Regions from separate parts of the Sphingopyxis sp. OAS728 genome, predicted to be linked through region 1. Evidence: riboswitches for the same ligand, from Rfam matches in the RefSeq annotation. Region 1 holds a riboswitch; the other holds the start of a gene.
What was found. A riboswitch is a leader RNA that binds a small molecule or an ion and turns the genes downstream of it on or off. The one in region 1 is predicted to bind cobalamin.

Region 2: it holds a riboswitch for cobalamin, as region 1 does, so the genes downstream of both, GGC65_RS05875 (TonB-dependent receptor plug domain-containing protein) here and metE (5-methyltetrahydropteroyltriglutamate--homocysteine S-methyltransferase) in region 1, are expected to answer to the same signal.

What each region holds. Positions count from the first base shown of each region.
Region 1 covers NZ_JADBDT010000001.1:1,116,721-1,124,559, reverse strand. The annotation lists gene GGC65_RS05300 (choice-of-anchor A family protein) at 1-253, shown strand, start outside; gene GGC65_RS05295 (acyl-CoA thioesterase) at 257-655, opposite strand; gene metE (5-methyltetrahydropteroyltriglutamate--homocysteine S-methyltransferase) at 642-2,954, opposite strand; cobalamin riboswitch at 3,067-3,271, opposite strand; gene GGC65_RS05285 (hypothetical protein) at 3,593-3,889, shown strand; gene GGC65_RS05280 (SDR family NAD(P)-dependent oxidoreductase) at 3,957-4,919, opposite strand; gene GGC65_RS05275 (AraC family transcriptional regulator) at 5,096-6,004, shown strand; gene GGC65_RS05270 (hypothetical protein) at 6,110-7,123, opposite strand; gene GGC65_RS05265 (MAE_28990/MAE_18760 family HEPN-like nuclease) at 7,188-7,839, opposite strand, start outside.
Region 2 covers NZ_JADBDT010000001.1:1,243,315-1,251,153, forward strand. The annotation lists gene GGC65_RS05855 (carotenoid oxygenase family protein) at 1-1,078, shown strand, start outside; gene GGC65_RS05860 (class I adenylate-forming enzyme family protein) at 1,080-2,771, shown strand; gene GGC65_RS05865 (acetyl-CoA acetyltransferase) at 2,773-4,002, shown strand; gene GGC65_RS05870 (acetyl-CoA C-acyltransferase) at 4,004-5,161, shown strand; cobalamin riboswitch at 5,212-5,432, shown strand; gene GGC65_RS05875 (TonB-dependent receptor plug domain-containing protein) at 5,610-7,466, shown strand; gene cobO (cob(I)yrinic acid a,c-diamide adenosyltransferase) at 7,466-7,839, shown strand, end outside.

The DNA of each region.
Region 1 (7,839 bases):
CGAGACGCGTAATTATATTCAGGGGTCGGCGGTGTTCGGCAATCTCAAGCAGAATGGCGAGATGCATATCGGGACGTTCAAGGGCGGCTATACGACGTCGCCGCCCGGTGGCGGATCGAGCGGCGGCGACAGTTCGACCGGCGGTGGCGCGACGCCGATACCCGAGCCGGGGATGGTCGGGCTGTTCGGGCTGGGCGTCGGCGGGTTGATCCTGTGGCGGCGTCGCCGGGCAAAGTCGGGCGACGCCGCCTGACGATCAGGTTTCGAGCGGCTTCACCGTCCGCGGGCGTCGGTCGGGGCCGACCGCGACGAAGATGAAGACCGCCTGCGTGACCTTGTTATCCTCGTCGGCATGACGGTCGCGCGCCCAGGCTTCGACCTCGACGTGCATCGAGGTGCGGCCGACCTTGACGAGCCGACCGAATACCGACACCTCGTCGCCGACAAAGACGGGGCGGTGGAAGGACATGCCTTCCACCGAGATCGTCACCGCGCGGCCGCGTGCGTGGCGTGAGGCCACGGACGATGCCGCGAGGTCCATCTGCGCCATCAGCCAGCCGCCGAAGATGTCGCCATAGACATTGGCGTTCACGGGCATGGCGGTGACGCGGACGGCGGGTTGGCCGTCGGGCATGATCGCGTCAGTTTGCATCATAGGCTTCCTTGATGCGGGCTTTGGTCCGCATCGCCTGGGCTGCGGCGACCATCGCGACGAGTGCCGGGCGCACCTCATCCCATTTGCGCGTCTTGAGCCCGCAATCGGGGTTCACCCAGATCTGCTGCGGCGAGACATGCTGGCCGGCGAGGGTGAGAAGGTCGGTCATCTCGCGCTCGGCCGGGATGCGGGGGCTGTGGATGTCGTAGACGCCGGGGCCGACCTCGTTCGGATAGGCATAGCTGGCGAAGGCGTCGAGCAGCTCCATCTGCGAGCGCGCGGTCTCGATCGAAATAACGTCGGCGTCCATCGCGCCGATCGCGCGGATGATGTCGTTGAACTCCGAATAGCACATATGGGTGTGGATCTGCGTGTCGTCGCGGACGCCCGATGATGCGATGCGGAAGCTTTCGACCGCCCAGTCCAGATAATGCTGCCATTCGCTGCGGCGGAGCGGCAGGCCTTCGCGCAGCGCGGCTTCGTCGATCTGGATGATCGCGGCGCCGGCGGCTTCGAGATCGTGCACCTCGTCGCGGATCGCGAGCGCGATCTGGCGGCAGCTTGCCTCGCGCGGCTGGTCGTCGCGAACGAAGGACCAGTTGAGGATGGTGACGGGACCGGTGAGCATGCCCTTCATCGGGCGGTCGGTCTGGTCCTGCGCATAACGCCACCAGTCGACGGTCATCGGCGCGGGGCGCGAGACGTCGCCATAGAGGATCGGCGGGCGGACGCAGCGCGAGCCGTAGCTTTGCACCCAGCCGGCGCGAGTGAAGGCGAAGCCGGCGAGTTGCTCGCCGAAATATTGCACCATGTCGTTGCGTTCGAATTCGCCGTGGACGAGGATGTCGAGGCCGATTTCCTCCTGCCATTTGACCGCGGCGCGCGTTTCGACGCGCAGATACTGGTCATAGGCGACATCGTCGATTTCGCCCTTGATATGCGCGGCGCGGGCTTTGCGGACCTCGGGAGTCTGCGGGAAGCTGCCGATCGTCGTGGTGGGATAAGCGGGGAGGGCGAGGCGCTGTTGCTGGACGTCGCGGCGCACGGCGAAGGGCGAGGTGCGGTGGGTCGCGCTTTCGTCGAGGGCGGCGAGGCGCTGGGCGACTGCCGGGTTGTGGATTTTCGGTGAGGTCTGGCGCGCGACCGCGGCGATGCGCGAGGCCGAGAAGGCGGCGAAGCTGGCATCCTCGCCCTCATTGAGCGCCTTGGCGAGCGCGGCGAGTTCCTCGATCTTTTGCACCGCGAAGCTTAGCCACTGGGCGATTTCGGGATCGAGGCCGGTTTCGAGTGTCAGGTCGACCGGGACGTGGAGGAGCGAACAGGACGGGGCGAGGATGAGGTCGCGTTTGCCGGCGAGTTCCTTGAGACGCCAATAGAGGTCGGGGAGGTTGGCGCGCCAGATGTTGCGGCCGTCGATCACGCCGAGCGATAGGAGAACGTGTGGCTGGAGCTTGGCGAGCGCGGGCTCGAGCTGGTCGGGCGCGCGGACGAGGTCGAGGTGGAGGCCGTGGACGGGGAGGTCAGCGACGAGGTCGAGGTTGTCGCCGAGGCCGCCGAAGTAGGTGGTGAGCATCAGCTTGGGCCCGCGAGTCGCGAGGCGGGCGTAGGCGCGCTCGAAGGTGGTGCGTTGCTCGGCGCTGAGATCGAGGACGAGGCACGGCTCGTCGATCTGGACCCATTCCGCGCCGGCCTTGGCGAGGCGGGCGAGAATTTCGGCGTAGGTGTCGAGGAGCTGCGGCAGGAGCGCGAGCGGTTCGACCGCCTTGCCCTTGGCGAGCATCAGATAGGAGACGGGGCCGAGGAGGACGGGGCGGGTTGAATAACCGAGCGCCTTGGCTTCCTCAAATTCGTCGAAAATCTTGGTCGAGGCGATACGGAAGGTCTGGCCCGCGGTGAGTTCGGGGACCATAAAATGATAGTTGGTATCGAACCATTTGGTCATTTCCTGCGCTGTTGTGTCGTGGCTGTGGCCGCAGGCGGCGGGGCCCTGCGCGCCGCGCGCCATGGCGAAATAGAGGTCGGGATCGACCGTCTCGCCGCTCCAGTCGTAGCGGGGCGGGACGGCGCCGATCAGCGCGCTGGTGTCGAGGACATGGTCGTAGAGCGAGAAGTCGTTCGAGGGCAGGATGTCGGCGCCGAGCGCTTTCTGGCGCGCCCAGTTGGCGACGCGGAGGCCCGCTGCGGCGGACTGGAGTTCGGCGAGGGTCGACTTGCCCGCCCAATAGCTTTCGAGCGCGAATTTGAGTTCGCGGCGGAGGCCGATGCGGGGGAAGCCGAGGGTGGCGACGCTGACAGTCATTTTCAAACACCTTGCAAGGGGCAAGGCGCCGGGCAGACGAGCAGGCACGAGTCCGCGCCCGTGAAGCAAGGTCGGGCGCAGCCATGCATGCGGCCTGACCGGACACCCCGCCGGAGGACGTATCTGACGAGGCAGGTCTCCTGGCTCACGGATCGACGCGGTGGTCTGGCCTTCCCGGTCCCTTGCCGGACCAGTGACACGTAGCGACCATCGCTCACCGCTTACAGTTGCGGGGGCAGCGCCGGCTTTGAACCGGCTTCCCGTCTTAGCTCCACGCAGCGCAAGCGGCGCAGAGAACCTCGACAGGCTGAAACATAACGCAGCGGCGGGGCTTGTCAATAGTCATATAAAGAATTCTTTATATGACGCCCTGGTGCCTTCGTATGCCATGCAAACGTCAAGTCGTTTGTCGATTCGAACGGGCGGCCCGTCGAACGGGGTGGGGCCGATACCAAGGCGTATGGCAATGATATAGCATAGTTTTCGGACACCTTGCGCCGCCTTTCGCGGTGCCGTCCGCACGCCCGCGGGGCGCAGGAGATGCATTGCCGACCAAATCCTTTCGCCCTGGCGGCGGTCGCGGCTGAACAGGCCGGCGGGACTGCCCCCTTCGTTTCCCCCACCGAAGGCTCTCCCCCATGAAGCTCCCCCAAGACTATTCCAGCGGCTCCAGCGACGGCGAATGCGAGTGTTTGCCGCGCCCCGAAATCCCGGCTGACGTCGCCGTGCTGACCACCTTTGTCCTGCGATATCAGGATGCTTGGTTCGGGATGGAAAAGCGCGTTGCGTTCGAGGCCGAGGATGTCGCCGCGGCGCTGGTGATGATGGAGCGCGAGACGATCGGCGCGTGGGCCGAATTGACGCAGGACGGAAATGTGATTTGCCGCCGCGGCTTCGAGCCGGGCGGGGCCGCCGACTATTGGGTCGTCGACTAGCGGGCGGTTCGGGACGATGCGGAGCGGACGGCGCACGGCCGCCCGCTCCCTTGTCGTCATCGAGGCGTCAGAAACGCTCGCCGACCATCTCCTCGCTCTTCGCCCACAGCGCCTTGGCGTTGTCGGGATCGATCGCATAGGAGCGCACGCCGGCGCGCAGGCCCTCGTCATTCGCGAGCTCGGCGACGTGGCAATCCTCGAGATAGCGCCCGCCGACCTCGGCCGGATCGGCGACCGCGGCGGCCCAGACCGAGGTTGCGGCGCCCTGCGGGATCGATTTGAACTCGAACACGGGCTCGCCCGCCGCAATGGCATTGGCGTTGAGCTGTTCGACGAGCGCCTCGATCGCGCCTTCGTCGAGGTGACGGCCGAGTTCGGTGTGGATGCCGCCCGGGTGGAGCGCGATGCCGCGCACGCCGCGGTCCTTGTGACGGCGGTCGAACTCGACGGCGAAGAGGATATTCGCGGTCTTCGAACGGCCATAGGCGATCCACGGTTCATAATCGCCATTGTCGAAGTTCGGATCGGCGAGGTTCACGTCCGAGAAGCGGTGCCCCGACGAGGCGAGGCTGACGAGGCGGCCGCCGTCCTTGATCAACGGCGCGATGCGGTTCGCGAAGGTGAAGTGGCCCAAGTGATTGGTGCCGAACTGAGTTTCGAAGCCATCCTCGGTCTTGCCGAAGGGCGCGGCCATCACGCCGGCATTGTTGATGACGACGTCGAATTTGCGGCCGTCGGCGATCAGCGCATCGGCGGCGGCACGGACGCTGGCGAGCGAGGCGAGGTCGAGCTGGATCAGCTCGAAGCTGCCGCCACCCTGTGCTGCGGCGTCGCGGACGGCGGCGGTGGCGCCTTCGGCCTTGGTCAGGTCGCGCGCGGCACCGACGACATCGGCGCCGTGGGCGACGAGCGCGCGGGCGGTTTCGACGCCGAGCCCGGCCGAGACGCCGGTGACGAGGAAGCGCTTGCCCGACAGGTCGACCCCGGCGAGGACGTCGTCGGTGGTCGATTTCGCGTTGAACTGGGTCATGCTAAGCTCCTTGGATGAAGCAGGGCGGAGGGGATTGCCCTGACCCGGTCAAGATAGGCGCTGCGCCCGCCGCCGCGCTGCCCGATCATGGCATCTGCTTGCCTATTCCTCTCAATGCGGTGGCGGCGAGGAAGCCGTCCCTTGCGCGCGGGCGCGCGGCGTCCGATGTTGGGATCATGCAAGACCGGCTCGACTCGATATGCCAACAAGTGCTGCGCCACGCGGTTTCCCCCTATTATGAGACGCCGGTGCCGCGATTGGTCGTCGCGACGCAATGTGCGCCGACCAGCGGGATCGCGACCGTCTATGAACCCGTCACCTGCCTGATCCTGCAAGGGACGAAGCAGGTCGTGATCGGCGACCAGGTGCTGCGATACGACGCATCGAGCTATTTCGTCGCCTCGCTCGACCTGCCTGCGGTCGGCCGCGTGGTCGAGGCGAGCCCCGACAAGCCCTATGTCGCCGCGGCGCTGCGCATCGACCGCGGCGCGCTCGCCGACCTGATCGCCAGCATGGACCCCGCCGCCATCGGCCACACGCCGCCGGGCGACCTCGCGGGCTTTGCCGTCGCGTCGGTGACCGAGGAGCTGGTCGAGGCGTGGGCAGGGCTGCTCGGGCTGCTCGACCGGCCGGGCGACGTCGCGATGCTGGCGCCGATGCGCGAGCGCGAAATCCTCTATCGCCTGTTGCAAGGGCCGCTCGGACATCAACTCTGCGCCATCGCGCAGGAGGACAGCCGGCTGTCGCGGGTGCGGCGCGCGATCCTGTGGATGCACGAGCATTATGAAGAGATGCTGCGTACGTCGGCGCTGGCCGAGATTGCCGGGATGAGCGTTGCCTCCTTCCATCGGCATTTCAAGGCAGCGACCGCGATGAGCCCGCTGCAGTTCCAGAAGACGCTGCGCCTGCATGCGGCGCGGCGGTTGCTCGCCGGCGGCAGCGAGGCGAGCCGCGCGGCTTACTCGGTCGGGTATGAGAGCGCGTCGCAGTTCAGCCGCGAATATGCCCGCGCCTTCGGCCTGCCGCCGTCGCGCGATGCCGAGCGGCTGCGCGGGGCGGCGGCGATGGGGGTGGCGGCGGTTTAGGACGCTCTAGTGTATCCCGGCGGAAGCCGGGACCCATGAGGCGCGAGGCCGCCGCATCGCTTCTTTCCGCGCTGGGCCCCGGTTTTCACCGGGGTGCACAAAGGCTCAACCACTCGCCGATTTCCGCGCCTTTCCGCCTTCCAGCGCGGGATCGTTCGCCGGGTCGGGCAGCGCGAAGAAGGCGCGGCGGGCGGCTTCGCCGGCCTTGCGCAAGGGGGCATAGACCCTGGCCAGCGCGGCCTCCCACGCGATTTCCTCCTCGGCATCGAGCGTGCGTTCGTAATCGTCATGGCCGAACTGGCCTTCCTCGATGCCGATGAAGTCGTCGGGCGGGGGGAAGTTGGTGCGCAGCTCGCCGGTGGCGTCGTCGTGCCACACGGTCATCGCATCCGCCTCTTCCTCGGGGGTCGGCCCCTCCGCGTCGGCGTGTTCGGGATCGGCGTCCGAAATGGCGGAAAACTGCGTAACTTCATTCGCGATCGCGGTGCCGCGCCACAGGGTGGCGAGGGGGTTGGCGCGGTTGTCGCGACCGGCGAGCCAGAGGGCGAGGGCGGCGGACATGCCGGGCGCCTCGCTGGCGGCGGGGCCGGCCTCGGCGTCTTCGGGCGCGTCTCCGGATGCCGTTCCGGCGTCGATGGATGTGCGCGCGGCTTCGGCGGCGTCGAACAGCGACAGGAAGCCCGGCCAGTCGCCGGCGATGACCTGCGCGAGCATCTCTTCGCCCGCCCGCGCCCGCGTTTCGACCATGCGGTCGAGCCGCGCGAGCATCGCGAGGCCGAGGCGGCTGTCGATGCGGCGGCGTTTGTAGAGGCTGCGGTCCTCCTCGCGATAGACGGTGGTCAGCTCGTCATGCCCCCAGATCGCGCGGTCGAGCAGCTCGTCGACGAGCCGCCCGCGCGCGATCAGCAGCGCCGCGGCGCAGCCGAGCCGGAACGCCGCGCCTTCGGGCCGCTGCTTGAGCTGATAGGCGGCGCCGGGCGACATGCCGACCTTCGCCGCCGAAATCTTCACCGACCCGTTGGTGGCGAACGCCTCCAGAAATTCGCGCTGGAGCCGCGGCGTCCAGTGATAGCTGCCGGGGGCGGGGATAAACGCGGGATCGTGCGGGGAGTCGTCCATCGATTTGTCCTTTCGGTTGGGTGAAACCGATAGAATGAACCATATGGGTGAAATGTAGGAAAGATTAAACTTCCGCAGTCGGAGATTCGTCAGCCATTTGAGCCACGACGAGTTGTTCTGGGACCGGGGGCGCCTCGTTAAAGCGGAATAGCACGACGTTCTTTTTTGCCGGTATGTCGAACATCATGCCAAGCTCAGCAGCCTCTTCGAGAAGAACCCGGTCATGAGGTTGTCCTTCAATCTGTAGACTTGTAACCATCCGCTCGACGCAGTAGCTCTCTCCACAGAGGTAAACTGTTCCCCCTATCTCAAAACCCCCTGTCATTTTTCCAATGAAAACAGTGCCATCTCTCAAGGATTCTGTTAATTTTCCTCTCTTCTCTACAAAGCCTTTGTCTTTGAGTAAGAGCAAACCAGAGAGCTGAACTCTTTCCGATATCGCTTCGCAAAGCGCCGAGATAAATTCACAAAACTCCACTAGTACGTTGACATGCAGAATGTCACTAATATCCAAACTCCCATGCGCTGCGTCATTTCTGTATTTAATTATTTCACTAAGCTCGCTCTCGGCAGACGCCGTCAATCGATCTCCGGTTTCGAAAAATGCCAAAACAGCTCTATGTTTTTCTATCCAGCTCGACATATTTTCTATGCCACACGACTTCATATATCGCTGCAATTCTGGAAGCCGTAGATTTTGCTCCTGCATAAGCATG
Region 2 (7,839 bases), 130 kb from region 1:
TGTCGCGATCCACGCAGGCAAGATCATCTCGACCTTCTATCAGTGCGGCGAAGCCTACCGGCTCGACCCCTTCACGCTCGAACAATATGGCACCGAAAGCTGGGTGCCACTCGACGGCATTTCGGCGCATTGCAAGGTCGACCTCGCGACCGGAGAATTGATGTTTTTCAATTACTCGAAGCACGCGCCTTACATGCATTATGGCGTTGTCGGGGCGGACAATAAGCTTAAGCATTATATCCCCGTCCCGCTTGCTGGGCCGCGCCTGCCGCACGACATGGCGTTCACGAAGAATTACACGATCCTCAACGACATGCCGCTGTACTGGAGCGAGGAACTGCTCGAACGGAACCTGCATGTGGTGCAGTTCCATCCCGACGAAAAGACGCGTTTTGCGATCATCCCGCGCCACGGCCAGCCCGAGGATATCCGCTGGTTCGAAGCCGAGCCGACCTACACGCTCCACTGGCTCAACGCGTGGGAGGAAGGCGACGAGATCATCCTCGACGGCTATTATCAGGAAGAGCCGATGCCGAAGTCCTATCCGAACGCCCCTGAGGGCTTGGAGCGGATGATGGCCTATCTCGATCAGGGCCTCCTGAAGCCGCGCCTCCACCGCTGGCGCTTCAATTTGAAGACCGGTGAGACCACCGAGCAGCGCCTCGACGACCGCGATCTCGAATTCGGCATGTTCAACCACCGCTATGCGGGGAAGCCCTACCGCTACGCCTATAGCGCGATCCCGGAGCCCGGCTGGTTCCTGTTCCGCGGGCTCGTGAAGCACGACCTGAACGCCGGAACGAGTGAGGAATATGAATTCGGCCCCGGCCGCTTCGGCAGCGAGGCGCCCTTCGCGCCGCGCATAAACGCGAAGGACGAGGACGACGGCTATCTCGTCTCCTTCATCGCCGACCTCGAAACCGATCGCTCCGAATGCGTGTTGATCGACGCGAAAAATGTCGCGGCGGGGCCGGTGTGCCGGATCATCCTGCCCGAACGCATCTGTTCGGGCACGCACACCGTCTGGGCAAGCGGCGACGACATCGGCATGGGTCCGAACAGCGTGCTGGCCGCCTGAGATGATCGTCGCGGGAGAGGATAAAAGGCGGCGGCATCGCGACAACGGCTGGTGGGGCGACAAGAGTTTCGCCGACCTGTTCTTCGCCAATGCGGTGGCGCATCCCGAGCGGCTCGCGCTGGTCGATGCGCCGAACCGCGGCGACTTCGCTTTCGGCGAACCGCAGCGGCTGACCTACGCCGAGCTTGAGGCGGAGGTCGACCGGATCGCGGGCGCGCTGATCGTCGCGGGGATCGGCAAGGACGATGTACTGCTCGTCCAGCTTCCGAATATCAGCGAGTTCGTTGCGCTCTATTTTGCGGCGGCGCAGATCGGCGCGATCGTCAGCCCGGCGGCGGTGCAATATCGCAGCCATGAGCTCAAAGGGATGATCGGCGTCGTCGAGCCCAAGGCGTTCGTCTGCGCGACGCAGGTCAAGGGCTGCGACCATGTCGGCGTTGCGCAGCCGCTTCTGGACGGCATCCGGCTGATGACCTTCGGCCCGAATCCGCCCGAGGGCGCGCTCGACCTGTCGACCGTCCGCGGCGACGAGCGGGCCCTCGCCGCGCATGTCGCGGCGAACCCGGTCGACGCCGACGATATCTTCACCATCTGCTGGACCTCGGGCACCACCGGCGTTCCCAAGGGCGTACCGCGCAGCCACAACCACTGGATCGCGGTCGCGGGCGCGGGGTATGAGGCGATGAAGGTCGGGCCGGGCGATATCCTGCTCAACCCCTTCCCGCTCATCAACATGGCGAGCATCGGCGGCATCACCATGTGCTGGCTGACCAGCGCGGGCACCATGGTGCTGCACCATCCGTTCGATCCCGGCATCTATCTCAAGCAGATCGCGACCGAGCGGCCGAGCCTGACGATCGCACCGCCCGCCGTGCTCAACATGCTGCTGCAGAATGAGGCGCTGCTCGCGTCGGTCGACCTCTCCAGCCTGCGCGTCATCGCCTCGGGATCGGCGCCGCTCGCCCCCGCGATGGTGCGCGGTTTCCAGGAGAAGCTGGGCATCATCATCGTCAACGTCTTCGGATCGAACGAGGGGATGAGCTTCATCACCGGCGAGGGCGACATGCCCGATCCCGACAAGCGCGCGAGCCTGTTCCCGCGCCGCGGCACCTATCAGCGCCCCTATGGCGAGGGCCGCGCGCCCAATATCGAAAGCCGGCTCGTGCCGCCGGGCGGCGGCGATGCGATCGAGGCCGACGGCGTCTCGGGCGAATTGCAAATCCGGGGACCGACGCTGTTCGAGGGCTATCATAACGCCCCCGACCGCACAGCCGAAGCCTTTACCGACGACGGCTGGTTCCGCACCGGCGACCTGTTCGAGATCGCCGAGGGGGGCGACTTCTACCGCTTTGTCGGACGCTGCAAGGATCTGATCATCCGAGGCGGCGTGAACATCTCGCCCGAGGAGATCGACCAGTTGCTCGGCGGCCACCCGCTGCTCGCCGAGGCGTGTGTCTTTTCGCTCCCCGATCCGACGATGGGCGAGCGCATCGGCCTCGCCTATGTCCCGCGCGGCGCCGACGACGTCGGGATCGGCGAAGTCGCCGACTATCTGCGCGGCCACGACCTCGCCGTCTTCAAACTGCCCGAACGCCTGTTCCGCTTCGACGCCTTGCCGCGCAACGTCACCAACAAGGTGATGCGCAGCGAAGTACGCGAAATGGCACTCGCAACCCTCGAAAAGGAAGCCTGACATGGCAAAGGACGTCTTCATCCTCGGCGGCGCGCAGACCGACTTTTCGCGCAACCTCGAACGCGAGGGCGGCGGGCTGTTCGAACTGTTCCGCGACGTCGCCGAAGCGGCGTTCGTTGCGACCGGCATCGAACCCAAGGAGGTCGAAACCGCGCATGTCGGCAATTTCGTCGGCGAACTCTTCGCGGGACAAGGCCAGCTCGGCGGTTTCTTCGGTCACGTCCACCCCGACCTCGCGGGCATCCCCGCGTCGCGGCACGAGGCCGCCTGCGCCTCGGGCAGCATCGCGATCCTCGCCGCCGCGGCCGAGATCGAAGCCGAACGCTACGGCCTTGCTCTGGTGCTCGGCATCGAACTGATGCGCAATGTCCCCGGCCAGTGTGCCGCCGAATATCTCGGTGCCGCTGCCTGGGCGGGGCGCGAGGCGCAGGAGGCGCGCTACCTCTGGCCATATATGTTCGCGCGCGTCGCCGAGGAATATGACGAACGCTTCGGCCTCGACCGTGCATATCTGCGCGGCATTTCGGCGAACAATTTCGCCAATGCGAAGAAGAACCCGTACTCGCAGACGCGCGGCTGGGCGATCACGGATGAGCATCTCGGCGAGAATGACGAGGTCAATCCGCTGATCGAAGGGAGCTTGCGCAAGTCCGACTGCGGGCAGGTTACCGACGGCGCCGCCGCGATCTTTCTGGCTTCGGCGGAAGTTGCCGAAGTTTACGCGCAACGTCGGGGGATTTCGATCGACAGCATTCCGCGGATCAAGGGATGGGGGCATGCGACCGCGCCCCTGCTCTATTCGACGAAGGTCGCGGGGAGTAGAGGCCAAGACTTTGTTTTTCCTAGCGTTCGCAAATCGATGATGGACGCGCTGCGCCGTGCCGAGATGCCCGACATCTATGCCTGCGACGGGGTCGAGGTGCATGATTGCTTCTCGATCACCGAATATATGGCGATCGATCATTTCGGTATCACCAAGCCGGGCGAAAGCTGGCGCGCGGTCGAGGACGGGACGATTGCGCTGGGCGGCAAATTGCCGGTCAACCCGTCGGGCGGGCTGATCGGGCTCGGGCATCCCGTAGGTGCCACCGGGGTACGGATGCTGCTCGACGGCTGGCGGCAAGTCACCGGAAACGCGGGCGATTATCAGGTCGAAGGGGCGCGCAACTTCGCGACCTTCAACGTCGGCGGCAGCGCGACGACCGCAGTCAGCTTCGTCGTCGGCACCTGATTTGACCGACGTTTTTATCTACGATGCGGTGCGCACGCCGCGCGGCAAGGCGCGGCCCGATGGTGGGCTTGCCGGGCTGAGTCCGCAGGAACTGGTGCGCCAGCAGGCGGCCGCGCTCGCCGCTCGTTGCGGCGCTATCGCGTCGGCGCCTGACGCGATGCTGCTTGGCTGCGTCACGCAGAGCGGCGCTCAGGGGGGGCATATCGCGATGCTTGCGAAACTCCACGCGGGGCTTCCCGACACCGCGGCGGCGCACAGCATCAACAATTATTGCGCGTCGGGGCTGTCGGCGATCGGTCAGGCGGTGGCGAAGGTCGCGAGCGGCGAAGCCACGCACATCCTCGCGGGCGGCGTTGAATCGATGAGCGCGAGCCCGTTCCTCGGCGACCGCGCGGGCTTTTACGCCAACGACGAACTGCCACCGCACGCGCGCTTCGTGCCGCCGGTGCTCGCTGCCGACCGGCTCGCCCATGTCGAAGGCATCACGCGCGCCGAGCTCGACGCGGTGGCGCTCAGCTCGCAGCAGAAAGCAGCGGCGACCGAAAATGACGCCGCCCTGCAATCCTCGCGCATCGCGACCGGCGCGCTGGCGGGCGAGGAATGCATCCGCCGACAAACCACAGCGGAATCGTTAGCCGCCGCGCCGGCCGCCTTTGGCGAACTGCAGGCGCAATATGCCGGCGCGCTCGAAGGCGCGACCTTCGAACCGCTGCACAGCATCGCCCACGCGCCGCCGATCTGCGACGGCGCGGGGCTGGCGCTGGTCGGCGGCGCAGGGCTGGGCATCGCGCCGCGTGCGCGCGTTGTCGCCTTTGCCGAGAGCGGCGGCGACCCCGCGGCCTCACTGACCGCAGGTTTCGCGGCGATGGACAAGGTGCTGACGCACGCCGGGCTGACGCTGGACGATATGGACCGGATCGAGTTCATGGAGGCGTTTGCCGTCACCATCGCCAAATTCCTGCGCGACCGCGATGCCGATCCGGCGCGCGTCAACGTCAGCGGCGGACACCTTGCAAAGGGGCATCCGATGGGCGCGAGCGGCGCGATCCTGACCTCGACCCTGCTCGACGCGCTCGACGCGTGCGGGGGACGCTACGGACTTGTCGTGCTGACCGGCGCGATGGGCGTCGGTGCGGCGATGATCGTCGAACGCCAATAGCCATTGCGCAAAAGCGCGATTCCGCTATGGGCGGCGCGTGCGGGGCTTGCCTCGCGCATGATCGCGCCGGTGCCCGAAAGGGCTTAAAATGGGAACGCGGTGAAGGGGCTCGTCCTGAACCCCCGAAGCCGAGGCTGTCCCTGCAACTGTAAGCGGCGAGCGAGATGCACCGGTCCGACGCGTTCGGATCAGCCACTGGGGTCACCTGGGAAGGCGTGCATCGAGCCCTGACCCGCGAGCCAGGAGACCTGCCGGCGTGGGTCGCTCAATGCCAAGGTCCAGGGAAAGGCCGCGGCACGGAGGTTTCCGTCGAGCGACAACCAGGCGGCCGGAGCCGCCTCGGTGACGGGGTCGCAGGCCATGACGCCACTTGCGCCGCCGACATCGGTCGATCGCGCGCGCGTATCGACAGGCTCCGCCTTCGTTGTCGGCGTGCGGGGCCCTACCCATGTTGAAATTTGCGACCATTTCCCTGTTGGCTTTCACGGCGGCGACGCCTGCGCCGGCCCAAACCACCGATAGCGACCGCGACGACATCGTCGTCACCGCGTCGGGGATCGAGCAACCGCGCGACGAAGTCGGTCAGGCGATCACGATCATCGACGCCGACACGATCGAAAAGCGCCAGACGGTCGACATCGTCGACCTGCTCGCGACGACGCCGGGCGTGCGCTTCAACCGCACCGGAAGCACCGGATCGGTCGCGGGAATTTCGCTGCGCGGTGCGGAAACGACGCAAACCCTGGTGCTGATCGACGGGGTGAAGGTCAACGATCCGAGCGGTATCGGCGACGGATATGATTTCGGCCATCTGCTGACCGGCAACATCAACCGGATCGAAGTGCTGCGCGGGTCGAATTCGGTCGTGCACGGCAGCCAGGCGATCGGCGGCGTCGTCAGCCTGATGACCGCGACCCCGGCCGAAGGCTTTGCGGCGGGCGCCTCGGCCGAATATGGGTATAGCGATACGCTCAGTGCCAAGGCCGATGTGTCGGGCACCACCGGGGCGATTTCGGGCGGGATCGGCGGGGCTTATTTTCGCACCGACGGCATTTCGTCGGCAGCGGTCGGCACCGAGAAGGACGGATACAAGAATTTCGCGGGCAACGCGCGGCTGAAGGTCGCGTTCAGCGACGCGCTGAGCCTCGACCTGCGCGGCTATTACATCAACGCCGACCTCGATTATGACAGCTTCTTCGGCGCGCCCGCCGACAGCGCCGACGTTGCCAAGCTCGACCAATATGTCGGTTATGCAGGGCTGAACCTGGGCCTGTTCGACGGCAATTTCACCAGCCGCGCGGCAGTGACGTGGATGCGCAACGAGCGCGATTATTATTTCGTGCGCGGCACCGCGCCCGATTACGGCTATTCGGGCACCAATTTGCGGTTCGAATATCAGGGCGTCGTGACGCCAGTGCAGCAGGCCAAGCTGATCTTCGGTTACGAGCATGAGCGGCCCGACTATGATTTCTTCGGCTTTGGATCGACCGACAGCCAGAAGGCGAATATCGACAGCGTCTATGCGCTGGGGATCGTCCAGCCCTTTACCGGCCTGTCGCTGTCGGGCGGCGTCCGTCACGACGACCACAGTCAGTTCGGCGGCGCGACGACCTTCGGCGCCAACGCCAATTATTCGCCGAATGCGGGCGCGACCAACGTCCGGCTGAGCTATGGCGAAGGGTTCAAGGCACCGTCGCTATACCAGCTTTACGACGCCTTCAGCGGCAATAGCGCGCTGCGCCCCGAACGGTCGAAAAGCTATGATATCGGCATCGACCAGAATCTGGCCGATGGCCGCGCGCTGATCTCGCTGACCGCATTCCTGCGCAACACCGACGACCAGATCAATTACGACAATGCGACCTTCACCTATGGCAATATCGATCGCACGCGTGCCAAGGGGATCGAGGCGACGCTGGCGCTGAAGCCCGTCGATGCGCTGAACGTCACCGCATCATACAGCTATATCGACGCGCGCGACCGGTCGGGACGGCCGGCCTTCGACGGCAAGCGCCTGCCCCGCCGCGCCGCGCATGCGGTCAGCCTGTCGGCCGATTATGACTGGTCGTTCGGCCTGTCGACCGGCGCGACGCTGACGCTGGTCGGCGACAGTTTCGACGATGCGGCGAACGCTGTGCCGCTCGACGGCTATGCGCTTGCGGGCATTCGCGCATCCTTCCCCGTGGGCGGCCATTTCGAGATTTACGGCCGCGTCGACAATCTGTTCGACGCCGATTATGCGACCGCGTTCAATTACGGCACCTATGGCCGCGCGGCCTATGGCGGCGTGCGGGCGCGCTTCTGATGAAGGCGCGCACCGACGCCGAACATACGGCGAAGATGAAGAAAATTCAGGCGGCGCAAAACAAAAAAGTCGCGACCAAGACGGTCGAAAAGGGGCTGGTGATCGTCCACACCGGCCCCGGCAAGGGCAAGACCTCGGCCGCGCTGGGCATGGCGGTGCGCGCGATCGGCCACGACATGAAGGTCGGGGTCGTGCAATTCGTGAAGGGCGCGATGGCGACGGGCGAGAAAGCGGTGTTCGATCGCTTTCCCGACCTGATCGAATTCAAGCCGATGGGCGAAGGCTTTACCTGGGACACGCAGGACCGGACGCGCGACATTGCGGTCGCGCGCGAAGCGTGGGACGAGGTGAAGCGCATGATCGCCGACCCGAG